Regions from separate parts of the Yersinia sp. SCPM-O-B-9106 (C-191) genome, predicted to be linked through region 1. Evidence: predicted binding sites of a transcription regulator. Region 1 holds the regulator's gene; each other region holds the start of a gene.

Region 1 (4,408 bases):
GCGCTGCTGCTCAAGAATTGCACCGCGTCCCGTCAGCGGTAAGTTATACCGTGCGCCAGTTGGAGGAATGGCTGGCCGTGCCGTTATTTGTACGGCGTCACCGGGATGTAGAATTGACGGAAGCGGGCAGGGTTTTTATCAAAGAAGCCCGAGATGTTATCAAAAAAATGAATGGCACGCGGCGACAGTGCCAGCAAGTGGCGAATGGGTGGCGTGGGCAACTCAATATCGTGATCGATAAAATCGTCAAACCTCAGCGGAGTCGCCGCTTAGTATTGGATTTTTATCGCCATTTTCCTGATATCGAACTGCGGGTACGCTATGAGGTATTTAATGGTGTCTGGGATGCACTGGCGGATGGCCAAGCTGAAATGGCCATTGGGGCGACTCGCGCCATTCCGGTTGGCGGGCGGTTTATCTTCCGCGACATGGGCTTTTTGACTTGGCATTGTGTGGTGAGCGTCAATCACCCCTTAGCCCACTTAACCGGTTCCCTTATTGATGACCAATTGCGGCCTTATCCCTCACTCTGTTTGGAGGATACCGCGCGAAATCTGCCGAAACGAGACACCTGGACCTTGGATAACCAACAGCGTTTAGTGGCACCCGATTGGGCGACGGGAATAGATTGCCTGTGTGCAGGATTATGTGTCGGAATGGTGCCCGCGCATATGGTGTCGCCCTTGATTGAACAAGGGAAACTGGTGGTATTAACCTTGGCCGAGCCACTTCCTGATAGCCCGTGTTGTTTGACGTGGGAGCAGAATAATCATTCGCCAGCTTTAGCATGGATGCTGGCGTATTTAGGTGACAGTGTCACACTTAATAATGAATGGCTAAAAGATGATAATGCCGTGATTGAGGACTGAACGCACAGCGTTAGCTGCCGGTAACATGAGGGCTACCGGCAGGTGAAGATTAACGGCGGTAATCGCGGTAGGGGCCATCAGCAACAGAGCGGCGCTCGACCAGCTTAGGGTGTACTTCAATCGTTTGTGGGTCTTCGCGTTTACTGACAATTCTGTCGAGCAACATGGCAAAAGCGGTTTCACCTAATCTCTCTTTTGGCTGATGAATAGTGGTTAGCGCCGGTGAGAAATACCGCGCATTGCGCACATTATCATAGCCGATCACCGAAATATCTTGTGGCACCCGCAGGCCCAATTCATCCGCCGCGCATATTGCCCCCATCGCCATAATATCGCCGCCACAGAATACGGCGGTCGGGCGGTGTTTTTGCGTCAGAATTTGGTGCATAGCTTTATAACCGGATTCTGGCTCAAAATCCCCCTGAACCACCCATTCGTCACGTAGCGGGATATTGGCCTCTTCCAGTGCTTTCAGGAAGCCCTGATGGCGACCACCACCGGTATTCCGTGATAACTGACCGGGAATAGCACCGATATCACGATGACCGCGCTCAATAAGATAACGGCCAGCTAAATAGCCACCTTCGAATGCATTATCAATAATCGAGTCAGTAAAATCGCCACGGGCGGTACCCCAGTCCATCACCACCATTGGAATATTGCGATAATCTTCTAACATCCCCAGCAATTGTTCAGGGTATTCAGAACACATCACCAATAATCCATCGACACGCTTTTGCGCCAGCATGGATAGATAGGCTTTTTGTTTATCAAGATTATTATGAGAGTTACATAAAATCAGGGTGTAACCTTTGCTATAACAACTATTTTCAACCGCTTCGATCACCTCAGCAAAATAGGGTGCTTCACTGGATGTTGCCAACAAACCAATTGATTTAGTGTGATTAACTTTCAAGCTGCGGGCCACAGCACTGGGCGAATAATGCAGCTCTTTAATGGCCGCCCACACAGCGGCTTTGGTATTTTCGGCGACGAAACGAGTTTTATTGATAACGTGCGAAACGGTGGTGGTGGACACACCCGCGTGTTTGGCCACATCTTTAATCGTTGCCATAAAAAGAATGACTCCTAAGCTCACCTGTTACAGCAGGTAAGTATTATGTTAATCGTTTGCCCGTATGACTCGAACACCGCTCAGACAGAAACACGATAGTAGGCTGGTAAGTTGAATCAGCAGGCTGTCTGAGAGGTTTTATTGGACGTTATGAGTCGGCATACAGTTATGAACTGCGAATTTTGGCTGATCTGGAGGAAAAGTGAAAGCGTTAATCAATGTTATAAAGTGCGTAATGAGCACAAGATTTTTTTTCTTAACTGTGGGAAAATGATTTAACGCACTAATTGTGTGCCTTTACCTTACTATACTTGAAGTATGACGAGTATAAAGATTAACCGGCTGAGGAGTTTTTATGGATACCAATCTGAAAATGTCGCTGATTACGACTGTTGGTGCGCTGGCAATGATTATTGTTTTTAGCTTCGTGGCGGTAATGAATTAATTAAACCGCTTGCCGGTATGAAGCCATTAGTAGGGCGGTTAACCCGCCCTTAATTATTTCTACTGATAATAACCACGTGTGTATCTTTCTGTTTGCGCGGTATCAGGCTAAATTTTTCTCAACGAAAGACCAATTCACTAAAGCCCAGAAGTTCTCCAGATATTTTGGTCGCGCATTACGATAATCAATATAGTAAGCGTGCTCCCATACATCCACCGTCAGCAGTGGTTTATCCGCAGTCGTCAGCGGTGTTGCCGCATTTGAGGTACTGACAATCGCCAGTGTGCCATCCGCTTTTTTGACCAGCCACGTCCAGCCTGCGCCAAAGTTTTTCACTGCCGCATCAGTAAATTGTGCTTTAAATTCAGCGAAAGAACCAAAGGATTGATTAATGGCATCGGCAACTTTGCCAGTAGGTTCGCCGCCACCATTTGGTGATAAACAGTGCCAGTAAAAGGTGTGGTTCCAGACTTGGGCTGCATTATTAAAGACACCGCCACTGGAGGTTTTAATAATCTCTTCCAAGGATTTACCCGCAAACTCAGTATCCTTAATCAGATTATTGAGGTTGACCACATAAGTGTTGTGGTGCTTGCCGTAATGGTACTCCAGCGTTTCTGCAGAAATGTGCGGTTCCAGTGCATTTTGTGCATAAGGTAATGCCGGTAATTCAAAAGACATCGCTCTCTCCTTTCGGGGTTGCTCAGGGTGTTTGCTCCTCAAATCCGATCTTTCGCAGTCGCTAAGATAGGGTGAGGGGCGGTTAAAATCGTAATTGTTGTATTTTTGTTGTGGGTATTAATCTTAACAACTTTCAACAGAAATGACAGAGATAACCATATCGTTTGATGGGGTATTGCGTAAAAACCATGCACTGATGTTATTCGATTAAGGGGAGTGATGATTGGGTTATTGGCACCCGATAGCGTTACCGGGTTCGATATTAGTGAATGGTTTTTATTAGCGAATAGATTCTGATTAGCGAATAGTTTTGGGTGTTACGACGCGGCGAGCGCCAACATAATGATCTTGCCAGTAGTCATTATCTAGCATGCTAATACGAATGTCTTCACCCGTACGCGGCGACTGAATAAATTTGCCGTTGCCTAAATAAACACCGACATGATCAGCAACACCACGATTAGCTATATTAAAGAAGACTAAATCCCCACTTTCTAATTCAGCGCGCTTAACCGGCGCAGCATCGCGTAAATGATACATTTCATTCGCTGTACGCGGCATTTTTATTCTGATGACATCTTTATAGGCGTAATAAATAAGCCCGCTGCAATCAAAACCTGTATTAGGGGAGGTACCGCCCCAGCGATAAGGTTTACCGACTTGCTTCATCAGTTTACTCATCGCAGTCTGTTTGGCGTGCTGGTAGCGTTTTTTATGTGCAGGGCTGAGCTTTATCTTATTATTTGCCGCTAATTCGGCATCCGCTTTACCTTGGGCTTTATTTCGGTGGCGGCCATAAGCGACTTTCTCTGTTTTACTCACCGCCGCTTTTTTATTGGCTGCGGTTTTAATCTGTGGTTTTTTAGTTGCGATTGTTTTACTCGGAATTGTTTTACTGCTGCTTGATTTTTTTCCTGTAGTTTTAGTGACTTCCGGTGTTTTCTTCTTAATGGCTTTGCTGGCAGTAGCCGCTGTTTTCTTTTTATCGTTATTGGCGATTGTTTTATTTGTGACATTTTTACTGGCGGTTTTATTGCTGGTCACTTTGGCTTTTTTAGTTGTTTTATCGGCTTTACGTTTTTTACGGTCATCAGAGTTGGCCTGACTGATTTGGCCTTTCTTTTGCTCAGCCGAGACGTGAGCCTGCGGCGAAGCATGCGCAAGGTTTAGAAATAGCTGGGTAAACAGCAGCACAAACAGCGTAAGAATTAAACGCATAATAACGCTACCAACCTTGGCCCTGAAATGAATACGAAGAGTCACAGTATTGCTGAAACTCAGGATATAAAAAAGCAGAGAGCGACAGGATTTGAATCGATATTGTGAGAAAACATTAAT
Region 2 (4,408 bases), 1.2 Mb from region 1:
CGGCAAATTTAATTTCAGTCAGCAGACATTGGTCGGGTGAGCGCGGATCTAACCCGACTCTACGAATTTTATGCTGTTCGCCACGGCGGCAAATAAGTTGATGACCATCCACGTAAGAGCCATTGCCCAAATTCAACGCCAATGCGACTTTTCCTTGGTCGAGATAACTTTTAGCTGCCAGATGCGAAACCACCGCCATGTCATAAATGCCGTCTATCAGACATTCAATCCGCACTTCTGCCCCACGCATATGGGCAAAATAAAGGGGAAGTAAGGTAAATTGCTCTCTTAAACCACTGGCCAAACCTTCATAAAGCTTGGTGTAAGGCAGTGGCATGGCGCACACCATATTGCCCAGATCCGCTTGTTGCAGCAACAGCGGCATATTCAGATCAACCAGTAAGGTTCCATTACGGCCACGGCGTTCAACAATAATAGCGCCATCCGCTTCCAGCACTTTTAAAGCATGCTGTACTACTCCGACGGAGATACCGAAATTATCGGATAACTCATCAATAGTTTTAAGCCGATTGCCAGGGCACTCACCAATTAGATAGCGCGCCATGGATACCAATGCCAATCCTTCTTTTTTTATGAATTTCTTGCTCATGGTAGATCAATTCAGCCTTAATTCACCCCGAATGACAGGGCAATGAATAGTGAGGGACAAAGTTAGCCACACTATTAATTTTCAGTTGTATGAATATTTAGACATTCATCCGAATGCCTCATCGTGGCAATATTAAATTAGGATATATGAGATCTAAATCACGTTCTACCACATTTAAAAGCAATAAGTAGAAGGTTTTTTTATAACAGATATGCAGGGGAGCACTGAGAGCATCCCCTGTGAAGTTAAATAAAATTCAATGGTTAAATGACTTTATGTGGGCCAAAACATTCATAATGAATTCGCTCGGATGCTACCCCTTGCGCCAATAATTGGCGGCCGGCGAATTGCATAAAAGCGAGTGGGCCACAGAAGTAATAATGTCGGTTGGGATCGGCTGCGAGCCACTGATGTGAACTGAGATCCATTAATCCTTCGCTGTGATAATTCTCCCCGCGCTTATCCTGCTCCGTTGGTTCGCGATACCAAACATGGCGGCTGATATTGGGCATATTTTCTGCTATCGCGGCGACTTCCTCGGCAAAAGCATGAACTTGTCCATTTTCAGCCGCATGTAACCAATGAATCGGCGCGGAATGTTGCTGTTTATGCAGGGTATTAAGCATACTTAACATTGGGGTTTGGCCCACACCAGCAGAAATCAGCGCCACAGGTGTCTCCGGCGTAATATCCAGGAAGAAATCGCCACGAGGAGGGGCGATGCGAACACTGTCCCCTTCGTTCAATTCACGGTGCAAATAGTTTGAAACCGTTCCTTGTTCTTCGCGTTTCACCGCAATGCGGTAGGTTTTTCCGTTAGGGGCAGCGGTCAGGGAATATTGGCGGATTTCTTGATATTCAAGCCGCTCATCTTCGATATAGATGCCCAAATATTGGCCTGGCTTGAAATCCAGCACTCGACCACCGTCTTCTGGTGCTAATAAAAAGCTGCAAATCACTTCGCTCTGCATCTCTTTTTTAATGATGCGGAAACGGCGCAAGGTTCGCCAGCCACCAGTTGCAGACTCACCTTGTTGATAAATCTGACTTTCCCGCGTAATAAACACATCAGCCAGCACCCCATAAGCTTTACCCCAGGCATCTAACACTTCCTGGCCCGGTGAGAGCAGCTCATCCAGTGTGTTTATCAGATGATGACCGACTATCGAATAATGCTCGGGCTGAATGTTTAGGCTGGTGTGTTTCTGGGCAATACGTTCAACTGCGGGCAATAAAACGGCCAGATTTTCAAGATTTGCCGCATAAGCGCAAATGGCGTTGAACAGGGCTTCGCGTTGGTCACCATTAAACTGATTACTCATATTGAAAATGTGCTTGAGTTCAGGATTGTGCGCGAACATACGGTCATAGAAATGTGCCGTTAGTTTGGTGCCGGTGGCGGCCAATAACGGAATAGTGGATTTAACAGTGGCGATGGTTTGGCTATCCAGCATGTGATGCTCCTTAAAGATTTATCCCCTGCGTCCTGACTGCAATGCCAATGACTTGGGTGTTATTAATGTGCAAATCAATACATGTATTTTAAATGCATCTTATAGAATGCCCTGTAATTTGTAAATGCACATTGCCCTTACCTGAGATGACTCCGCCGTGTCAGTTCACAGAATGTGAAAAAAGCACATAATGAATATGAGGATAATTCCGTTGCATTGAATGAAGTCTGAACAGGTCAAAGCCTTACGCAGTCTGGAGCCAATCGTTTGCGTAAAAACCTCTGTCAAGACCTATCTTAACGAGGGGGAAACAGTTTACACTGTGTCTTAAAGCCCAGAAGGGCAGTCCACCAGATCTATTTTGTTAGCTAAGTCAGGAGAGCCGGATGTTAAAGCGTGAAATGAACATTGCCGATTATGATGCAGATCTATGGCGTGCAATGGAGCAAGAAGTGGTGCGCCAGGAAGAGCACATTGAGCTGATTGCCTCTGAGAACTACACCAGCCCGCGTGTTATGCAAGCACAAGGTTCTCAGTTGACGAATAAATATGCTGAAGGCTATCCGGGCAAGCGTTACTACGGTGGCTGTGAGTATGTCGATATTGTTGAGCAACTGGCGATTGATCGTGCAAAAGAGTTGTTTGGCGCGGATTACGCCAACGTTCAGCCGCATTCTGGTTCTCAGGCGAACGTGGCGGTTTACTCAGCATTGCTGAAACCCGGCGACACTGTTCTGGGGATGAATCTGGCACACGGCGGCCATTTGACCCACGGTTCACCGGTTAACTTCTCCGGTAAACTGTACAATATCGTTCCTTACGGTATCGATGAATCTGGCAAAATTGATTATGAAGATATGGCGCGTCAGGCCGAAATTCATAAACCAAAAATGATCATCGGCGGCTTCTCTGCCTATTCCGGTATTGTTGATTGGGCAAAAATGCGCGAAATCGCCGACAGCATCGGCGCATGGTTCTTTGTCGATATGGCGCACGTCGCCGGTTTGGTGGCTGCGGGCGTTTATCCTAACCCCGTCCCACATGCACACGTCGTGACCACTACCACGCACAAAACACTGGCTGGCCCACGCGGCGGTTTGATTTTGGCGAAAGGCGGCGATGAAGATTTGTACAAAAAACTGAACTCGTCTGTGTTCCCAGCGAACCAGGGCGGCCCATTGATGCACGTTATTGCGGGCAAAGCGGTTGCGCTGAAAGAAGCTATGGAACCTGAGTTCAAGGTTTACCAGCAACAAGTGGCTAAGAACGCGAAAGCCATGGTGGCGGTCTTCCTGGAACGCGGCTACAAAGTGGTTTCTGGCGGTACAGATAACCACCTGTTCTTGCTTGATTTGGTAGATAAAGACATCACCGGTAAAGATGCCGATGCTGCTTTGGGTCGTGCCAATATCACCGTGAACAAAAACAGCGTGCCAAACGATCCGAAAAGCCCGTTTGTGACTTCAGGTGTGCGTATCGGCAGCCCAGCTATTACTCGCCGTGGTTTTAAAGAAGAAGAATCTCGCGAGCTGGCTGGCTGGATGTGTGATGTGTTAGATAACATCACTGATGAAGCCACTATCGAACGTATCAAACAGAAAGTTTTGGCTATCTGCGCCCGGTTCCCGGTTTACGCATAATTTCGGCCGATTGAATTTTTCTAATAAAAACCCGCACAATGCGGGTTTTTTTGTGATTAGCGTTAAGTAAATGTGAAGCTAATCTCAAATTACATGTTTACCTAATGACAAATTTGCTAGCAGGCGGGGCCTCTGTCACAGTGACCGGCTGACCTCGGAGGGATTCATGGTATTGCAATCAACACGTTGGCTGTCGCTCAGCTATTTCACTTATTTCTTTTCTTATGGGATTTTCCTGCCTTTCTGGGGCATTTGGTTACAAGGGGAAGGGATCCCGCCTGAAACCATTGGTATTTTGCTGGGCGCTGGATTAATTTCCCGTTTTCTCGGCAGTTTAATTATTGCCCCCAGTGTTAAAGACCCATCCCATCTGGTGACTGCAATCCGCATTCTGGCGCTTCTGACATTGGCTTTCGCCGTGGGTTTTTGGTTTGGCAATGGCTGGGCTTGGCTAATGGTGATTATTGCCGGTTTTAACCTATTTTTTGGCCCATTAGTGCCACTGACTGATGCGCTGGCAGCGACCTGGCAAAAACAGATAACCATGGATTACGGCAAAGTCCGGCTGTGGGGGTCACTGGCTTTTGTTATTGGTTCCGCATTAACCGGCAAGTTGGTCTCGGTTTGGGGCCATCCGGCGATTCTTTACAGCTTGCTGTTCGGCGTTTCAGCCATGTTACTGGGAGCATTGCTGAAACCGAGTG
Region 3 (4,408 bases), 1.6 Mb from region 1:
TAACCGCCTGTTGGAAACGCTCGCGGTCTTCGGCACGGTCAATAGCATCCGGGCTGGTGCCGATAATAGGTACACCGGCCGCTTCCAACTCACGCGCTAATTTCAGTGGTGTTTGACCACCGTATTGCACGATAACGCCCTGCGGTTTCTCGATACGGACGATCTCCAACACATCTTCCAGTGTCACTGACTCAAAATAGAGGCGGTCAGAAGTGTCGTAATCAGTGGAAACCGTTTCTGGGTTGCAGTTCACCATGATGGTTTCATAACCATCTGCACGCAGTGCCAGTGATGCATGTACACAGCAATAGTCGAATTCAATCCCCTGGCCGATACGGTTCGGGCCACCGCCCAGCACCATCACTTTCGGGCGGTCGCTGGTTGGGTTGGATTCGCACTCTTCTTCATAGGTCGAGTACATGTAAGCGGTGTCGGTGGAGAACTCAGCCGCACAGGTATCTACGCGCTTATAAACCGGGTGCAAACCCTGTTTGTAACGTAATTTGCGCACTTCGCTTTCAGCCGCGCCGACCAATTTCGCCAGACGGGCATCGGCGAAACCTTTGCGTTTCAACTGGCGCATATACTCAGCATTCAGGCCATTGATACCGCACTCCGCCACGTTTTCTTCTAAGCGCACCAGTTCTTCAATCTGCACCAGGAACCAGCGGTCGACGTTAGTCAGGTTAAAGACGCCATCAACAGACATACCGGCGCGGAATGCATCGGCGATATACCAAATTCGGTCAGAACCCGCTTCTTTCAATTCACGGCGGATCTTAGTCAGGGCCTCTGGATCATCAAGGCTGACTTTAGGATCAAAACCGGTCACGCCAACTTCCAGACCCCGCAATGCTTTTTGCAGTGATTCCTGTAATGTGCGGCCAATCGCCATCACTTCACCCACAGATTTCATCTGTGTGGTCAGGCGGTCATTAGCGCCAGCAAATTTTTCGAAGTTAAAGCGCGGGATTTTGGTGACAACATAGTCGATGGATGGCTCGAAGGAAGCCGGAGTACGGCCACCGGTGATGTCATTCATCAACTCATCCAGCGTATAGCCCACCGCCAGTTTGGCGGCAATCTTGGCGATCGGGAAGCCAGTGGCTTTAGAGGCCAGAGCGGAGGAGCGGGACACGCGCGGGTTCATTTCGATCACGATCAAACGGCCATTCTTCGGGTTCACCGAGAATTGCACATTAGAGCCGCCGGTCTCTACGCCAATTTCACGCAATACCGCCATCGAGGCGTTACGCATGATTTGATATTCTTTGTCAGTCAGGGTCTGCGCCGGTGCAACAGTGATGGAGTCGCCGGTATGAATGCCCATGGCATCGAAGTTTTCGATGGAGCAAACGATGATGCAGTTGTCATTTTTGTCGCGGACAACTTCCATCTCATATTCTTTCCAACCAATCAGTGACTCATCAATCAGCAACTCTTTAGTTGGCGATAAATCCAGACCGCGCTCGCAAATTTCTTCAAACTCTTCGCGGTTATACGCAATGCCACCACCGGTGCCGCCCATGGTAAAGGATGGGCGGATAATGCAAGGGAAGCCGACGTCAGCTGCAACAGCCAATGCTTCTTCCATATTGTGCGCGATACCTGAACGGGCGGTATCCAGACCAATTTTCTTCATCGCGATATCAAAGCGACGGCGGTCTTCCGCTTTATCGATAGCATCAGCGGTAGCACCAATCATGGTGACGCCAAATTCTGCCAGAACACCTTCGCGTTCTAATTCTAATGCGCAATTCAGTGCGGTTTGGCCGCCCATGGTCGGCAATACTGCGTCCGGGCGCTCTTTTTCAATGATTTTGCGTACTACTTCCCAGTGAATCGGCTCGATATAAGTGGCATCGGCCATCTCTGGGTCGGTCATGATAGTGGCGGGGTTAGAGTTCACCAGAATAACGCGGTAACCCTCTTCACGCAGTGCCTTACAAGCCTGAGCACCGGAATAGTCAAATTCACAGGCCTGACCGATAACAATGGGGCCAGCGCCCAAAATCAGGATGCTTTTTATATCTGTACGTTTTGGCATGGTTTGACGCTCCTGATTATTTATGGGTATGGCTAGCAGCCGTCGCACGGTAAGCTTCAATCAGCTCAATAAAGTGATCAAACAGCGGGGCGGCATCGTGCGGCCCAGGACTGGCTTCCGGGTGACCTTGGAAACTGAATGCTGCTTTATCAGTGCGGTGAATCCCTTGCAGGGAACCATCGAACAAAGAAACGTGTGTAGTGCGCAAGTTAGATGGCAATGTGCTTTCATCGACAGCAAAACCGTGGTTCTGCGCGGTGATCATCACACAATCAGCACCCAAATCTTTCACCGGATGGTTGCCACCATGATGACCAAATTTCATTTTGATGGTTTTTGCGCCGCTAGCCAATGCCAGCAGTTGATGACCTAAACAGATGCCAAACACCGGAATATCGGTTTCGAGGAAGCGTTTAATCGCCGCGATGGCATAATCGCATGGCTCTGGGTCACCAGGGCCGTTGGATAAGAAAATGCCATCTGGATTGAGCTTCAGAACCTCTTCAGCCGGGGTCTGGGCCGGAACCACCGTCAGGCGGCAACCGCGATCAACCAACATGCGCAGAATATTGCGTTTTACACCGTAGTCATAAGCCACAACATGGAATGGCAGGTCTTCCGCTGGCTTCGCCGCAGGTAAGTCACCTTCCAGAGTCCAGCTACCTTGCAGCCAGTGATAAGCTTCTTTAGTGGTAACTTCCTTGGCCAGATCCATCCCTTTCAAACCGGGGAATGCTTTGGCTTTTTCCAGCGCCAGCGCAGCATCAGATAAGTCACCCACAATAATACAGCCGTTTTGAGCGCCCTTCTCGCGCAGCAACCGTGTCAGCTTACGCGTATCGATATCTGCAATCGCAACAATGTTGTGACGCTTGAGATACTCAGCTAAGCCTTCTTCATTACGGTAGTTGCTGGCAATCAATGGCAGGTCGCGAATAACAAGACCTTGGGCGTGTACTGCGGAGGATTCTTCATCGGAGGCATTAGTGCCGACATTGCCGATATGAGGATAAGTAAGAGTGACGATCTGGCGGGAGTAGGAAGGATCAGTAAGGATTTCTTGATAACCGGTCATCGACGTATTGAAGACCACTTCCCCCACTGCCGTACCTTCTGCCCCGATGGCCCGACCGTGAAATTGGGTTCCGTCTTCGAGAACCAATAGCGCTGACTTAATCAAAACATCCTCCAGGGAATAAACAGTCACATTATTTGCATATTAATTCATATCTAGCGATCTAAATCAATGCAAAAACCGCCCTCAGAGCCAATTTTTGGCAAATTGGGCGCATTTTAATGATGAGTGACGCTTTTGTCTAGCCAAAGTGCCTTTTTTTCTCTGTTTTTTACCGTTTTCATTGAAATGAGTGGATTGTAGTGGCAAAAACACATGCTAACTTAACATAGTAAACGGTTGCGAGGGTAAGTGACTGGAAAAAATCGTTCTGGCGTAATGAAATCAAACATTATCACTTAATAGAGAGAGGAAAAGATAAAAAAAAGTGAGAAAACACAATAAAAAACAGGATAATGATAACAAAAGAAATCAAAGCCATTATTTACAACAAGTATAAAAAAGGACAATAAAATATTGCCCTGTTATCATATGATTATGATAAAAACAACCACATCACGGGTTGTGCTTTACACCTTTAAAGTTCGTTCAAATTCAGCACATCGCGCATATCAAACAAACCATTATCACGCTCAGAGACCCAAATGGCAGATTTAACCGCTCCATTGGCAAAAGTCATACGGCTAGTGGCTTTGTGAGTGATTTCTACTCGCTCGCCGATATCAGCAAACATCGCCGTATGCTCGCCCACAATGTCACCCGCGCGAACGGTGGCGAAGCCGATAGTGCCGGGTTTGCGCTCTCCAGTGTGGCCTTCACGGGTATAAACCGCGCAATCTTTCAGTGAGCGCCCTAAAGATTCAGCTATCGCCTCCCCCATGGCCAACGCGGTACCTGACGGCGCATCAACTTTATGGCGATGATGTGCTTCAATAATTTCGATATCAGTGTAATCGCCCATGACTTTGGCCGCTTTTTCAAGCAGCTTAAGCACCACATTGACCCCAACACTGAAGTTAGCGGCGAACACAATGCCAATATCAGATGCCGCGGCACTGATGGCGGCTTTGCCGGCATCATCAAAACCGGTTGTTCCAATCACCATGGCCTTGCTATGTGTATGACAAATCGCTAAATGTTCCAGAGTGCCCTCTGGCCGCGTAAAGTCGATCAAAACATCAAAATGATCGATTACTTTAGATAAATCATCACTTACTGTGATATCTAGCAATCCTACTCCGGCCAGTTCACCCGCATCACTTCCCACCAAGGTGGACCCCGTGCGC
Region 4 (4,408 bases), 1.2 Mb from region 1:
ATTGAGCGCCTTTTTCCGCTTGCGGCGCGAACAACAAAAAGCCTTGAAACGCGCCGCAACTGATAAATAAGCCATACTCAAAGTCATTGGGGTTGCTGGTAGGCAGCAACTGAGAGACAAATCGGTCGGGAACCGATTTGAACAGCATTTATGCTAGCCCGCAGGGTGAGCCTCAAGGATGAGGCTCATTAATACCGATGAGCTTACTCAAGTAAGAATAGTATATTAGTTATTGATTGACCAGCCGGGGCCGACGACCGGATAGGCTTTACCCAGTTCGGCTTCAATCGCGGCATGTTGAGCGGCTTTTCTCTCTTTTTCCTGCAAATAACCCACCAAACTCACCTGATAGCGGCGGATGTTTTCGACGTAGTTATAGGCCTCGTGACCCCGGGCATAGCCATAGGTGGTGCTCGGGTAGTAGCTCTTCTGGCTCAACATCGGTAGGCGCATTTTTACGTCCACCCAACTGTCTGGATTACCATTTTGTTTTTTGGTCAGCTTGCGGGCATCAAGCATATGGCCATAACCCATATTATATGACGCCAGTGCGAACCAAATTCGCTCATCTTCTGGGATGGTCTCCGGCACTTTTCGCATCAGCCGTTGTAAGTAAATCGAACCGCCTTTGATACTCTCTTCAGGATCAACTCGGTCTTTCACGCCCAAGCCACTGGCGGTGGCCCGTGTGAGCATCATCAGGCCGCGCACCCCTGTGGGTGAGGTTGCTTGCGGATTCCAATGGGATTCTTGATAGGCGATCGCGGCCAGTAATTTCCAGTCAATTTCACCGGCATGCTTTTCAAATAAGGGCTGGAAAGAGGGCAGTACATTATCAATGGCGGAGAGGAATGTTTTGGTGTCGACATAATCAAAACTGCCGACATGGCCGAGATATTTTTCCTCCAGACGCGCCAAACTGCCGTCTTCTACCATCTCACTGTAGAAATCAAGCATCGCCGCATACAGGCTGTCATCATTACTTTGCTGGAAATACCAAGTCACCGGTTCTTCATCCGTGACGTCAAAAGCCACTGCTAATTGTGGGTGAATACGTTGCAGCAGAGCAATAGTGACAGAATCCCCAAGGGTATAGTCGAGCTTACCGTCAGCGACTTGCTCCAGTAATTCTTTACCGGAGCGATCAACCGATGACCCCCAGTTCAGATCTGGATATTTGGTCTTTTTAAGCTGTTTCAAGGTGGTCATATGGGCCGAGCCGGAGGCAATAATCAGCTGGCCTTTCAGGTCACTAAATGATTTAGGCCGCGGTGAACCCAAACGGTAGACTAATTGTTGCGACACGGAATAGTAGGCAGGGCCAGTACGCGCCCGATTAAGGCGTTCGCGGTTATAAATCAGCCCAGCAGCAATGAGGTCGGCATCGTCACTATCTAAAGCATCAAATAAGTCGTTGATATTATGATGGGGGGTCATCACCAGCTTAACCCCCAGATAATCAGCAAACCGTTGTGCCAGCTCATAGTCGAGGCCGGAAGATCCGTCCTTTCCGGTAGAGTAGATCAGTGGTGAACTTATTGTGCTAACTCGCAGTTCACCACGGGCTTTTATACGGTCCAGTTGCCCTTCTTGCCCATTGCGCCAAGGAATATTGGGCCACAACGCGAGAGCCAGAAGTAAGGCAACTAGCCCGATGACAAAGTAATTTAATTTTATGCGCGTCAAATAGTTATCTCTCGGCAGCGCTCTTTATATGTGTATTTTGAAGCATAATTCGACATGGTTAAATCCCCAGTGGAGCGGCATTTTGCGTAATAATTCGTCAGTGTGCAACTTTATTGCGAGCTTATTGATCAGGTATTCGATGTATATCTCTAACAAAACTTTCTGACGCAATTATGAATAATAGCTACGCAAACGGTTTCGTCGGCGGCTCAGATTCACTATAATAGCGCGCGTTTTCCCCTGTTTTGCGTCAATGCATGCTGCGCCCAATGAAGTGCTGTCCCAGTCGCTTCGAAGAGAGAGAAACTTTGATTATGGAAATACTGCGTGGTTCGCCCGCTTTGTCGGCTTTTCGAATTACCAAACTGCTGTCCCGCTGCCAGGATGCTCATCTGCCGGTAGATGATGTCTACGCCGAATATGTTCACTTTGCCGATGTTAGCGCCCCCTTGAGTGCTGACGAACACGCCAGACTCCAGCGGCTGCTTAAGTATGGGCCATCTCTCCCAGAACATGCGCCAGAAGGGCGTTTATTATTGGTGACGCCAAGACCGGGGACGATTTCTCCGTGGTCTTCCAAAGCGACTGATATTGCACATAATTGTGCACTGCCACAGGTTTTGCGCCTGGAGCGCGGTCTGGCCTTCTATATACAAGGCTCGAATCTGAGTGAAAACCAATGGCAGCAATTGTCAGCATTGCTGCATGACCGCATGATGGAAACGGTCTTCACTGATTTACAGCAAGCCGAGCAACTGTTCTCTCACCATCAGCCCGCCCCGGTACAACGGGTGGATATCTTGACGCAGGGCCGTAGTGCACTGGATCAGGCCAATATTAAATTGGGCCTGGCACTGGCTCCGGATGAAATTGATTATCTGTTGGCCGCGTTTACTGGCCTTGGGCGCAACCCGACAGATATCGAGCTGTATATGTTTGCTCAGGCAAACTCTGAGCATTGCCGCCATAAGATTTTTAATGCGGACTGGAAAATTGATGGTGTTGAACAGCCTAAATCGCTGTTTAAGATGATCAAAAACACCTTTGAACACACCCCGGATTACGTGCTGTCGGCCTATAAAGACAATGCGGCGGTAATGGAAGGTTCTCAAGTCGGGCGCTTCTTTGCTGCGCCAGAAAATGGCGTTTATGGCTACCATCAGGAAGAGGCGCATATCCTGATGAAAGTTGAAACTCACAACCACCCGACGGCGATTTCACCGTGGCCGGGTGCCGCTACCGGCTCGGGCGGGGAAATCCGTGATGAGGGGGCCACCGGGCGCGGTGCTAAACCGAAAGCCGGTTTGGTGGGCTTCTCGGTGTCTAACTTGCGTATCCCCGGTTTTGAACAGCCATGGGAAGAGAATTTCGGTAAACCCGATCGCATTGTGACCGCGCTGGATATCATGACCGAAGGCCCATTGGGCGGCGCGGCGTTTAACAATGAATTTGGTCGCCCGGCGCTGCTGGGTTACTTCCGTACCTATGAAGAGCGCGTCAATAGCCATAACGGCACGGAACTACGTGGCTATCATAAGCCGATCATGCTGGCGGGCGGGATTGGCAATATTCGTGCTAATCATGTGCAGAAAGCGGAAATCACCGTGGGCGCCAAGCTGGTGGTGCTGGGTGGCCCCGCAATGAACATTGGTTTGGGGGGCGGTGCGGCTTCTTCCATGGCCTCCGGCCAATCTGATGCGGATCTGGATTTTGCTTCGGTACAGCGCGATAACCCAGAAATGGAACGCCGCTGTCAGGAAGTGATCGACCGCTGCTGGCAGTTGGGCGACCACAACCCCATCCTGTTTATTCATGACGTCGGTGCCGGTGGTTTGTCCAACGCGATGCCAGAACTGGTGAGTGATGGTGGTCGTGGCGGCCGTTTTGAACTGCGTGATATTCTTAACGACGAACCGGGCATGAGCCCGTTGGAAGTGTGGTGTAATGAATCTCAGGAGCGCTATGTCATGGCCATTGCTCCTGCGCAGATGGCACAGTTTGATGAAATTTGCCGCCGTGAACGTGCGCCATATGCCGTCATCGGCGAAGCGACTGAAGAAAAACATCTGACTTTGAATGATCGCCATTTCGATAATCAACCTATTGATATGCCGTTGGATGTGCTGCTAGGTAACACGCCGAAAATGCTGCGCGATGTCACCCGCCTACAGGCTCAGGGTGAGGCTCTGCAACGGGCTGAAATCAGCATTGCTGATGCGGTAAAACGTGTGATGCACTTACCGGCGGTAGCAGAGAAAACCTTCCTGATCACCATTGGCGACCGCACTGTGACCGGCATGGTCACCCGTGATCAGATGGTCGGCCCGTGGCAGATTCCGGTGGCAGATTGTGCAGTAACCAGCGCCAGCCTGGACAGTTACTATGGCGAGGCGATGTCACTGGGCGAACGTGCGCCAGTGGCTTTACTGGATTTTGCCGCTTCAGCCCGCTTAGCGGTTGGCGAAGCATTGACCAATATCGCCGCGACCCAAATTGGCGAACTCAAGCGCATTAAACTGTCAGCCAACTGGATGTCCGCCGCCGGTCACCCCGGTGAAGATGCCGGTTTGTATGAAGCAGTGCGCGCCGTGGGTGAAGAGTTATGCCCGGCGCTGGAAATTACCATCCCGGTGGGCAAAGACTCTATGTCGATGAAAACCCGTTGGCAGGAAGGGAATGAACAGCGCGAAATGACTTCGCCGCTATCATTGGTGATTACTGC

What was found. Region 1 encodes PurR, which represses purine synthesis genes. Its sites were predicted from a motif close to CANGCAAACGTTTGCNTG; they were not measured.
Region 2: glyA (serine hydroxymethyltransferase) is a predicted target of PurR. The motif match lies at 2,321-2,338, and genes of this name have one in related genera.
Region 3: carA (glutamine-hydrolyzing carbamoyl-phosphate synthase small subunit) is a predicted target of PurR. The motif match lies at 3,451-3,468, and genes of this name have one in related genera.
Region 4: purL (phosphoribosylformylglycinamidine synthase) is a predicted target of PurR. The motif match lies at 1,872-1,889, and genes of this name have one in related genera.

The regions. Positions count from the first base shown of each region.
Region 1 covers NZ_CP110791.1:2,316,080-2,320,487, reverse strand. The annotation lists gene punR (DNA-binding transcriptional activator PunR) at 1-869, shown strand, start outside; gene purR (HTH-type transcriptional repressor PurR) at 919-1,944, opposite strand; gene OP863_RS10640 (YnhF family membrane protein) at 2,300-2,389, shown strand; gene sodB (superoxide dismutase [Fe]) at 2,492-3,070, opposite strand; gene OP863_RS10630 (C40 family peptidase) at 3,368-4,288, opposite strand.
Region 2 covers NZ_CP110791.1:1,132,711-1,137,118, forward strand. The annotation lists gene yhfZ (GntR family transcriptional regulator YhfZ) at 1-610, opposite strand, end outside; gene hmpA (NO-inducible flavohemoprotein) at 874-2,064, opposite strand; gene glyA (serine hydroxymethyltransferase) at 2,451-3,704, shown strand; gene OP863_RS05215 (3-phenylpropionate MFS transporter) at 3,871-4,408, shown strand, end outside.
Region 3 covers NZ_CP110791.1:732,849-737,256, reverse strand. The annotation lists gene carB (carbamoyl-phosphate synthase large subunit) at 1-2,047, opposite strand, end outside; gene carA (glutamine-hydrolyzing carbamoyl-phosphate synthase small subunit) at 2,064-3,227, opposite strand; gene dapB (4-hydroxy-tetrahydrodipicolinate reductase) at 3,700-4,408, opposite strand, start outside.
Region 4 covers NZ_CP110791.1:1,118,297-1,122,704, forward strand. The annotation lists gene tadA (tRNA adenosine(34) deaminase TadA) at 1-70, shown strand, start outside; gene mltF (membrane-bound lytic murein transglycosylase MltF) at 226-1,686, opposite strand; gene purL (phosphoribosylformylglycinamidine synthase) at 2,001-4,408, shown strand, end outside.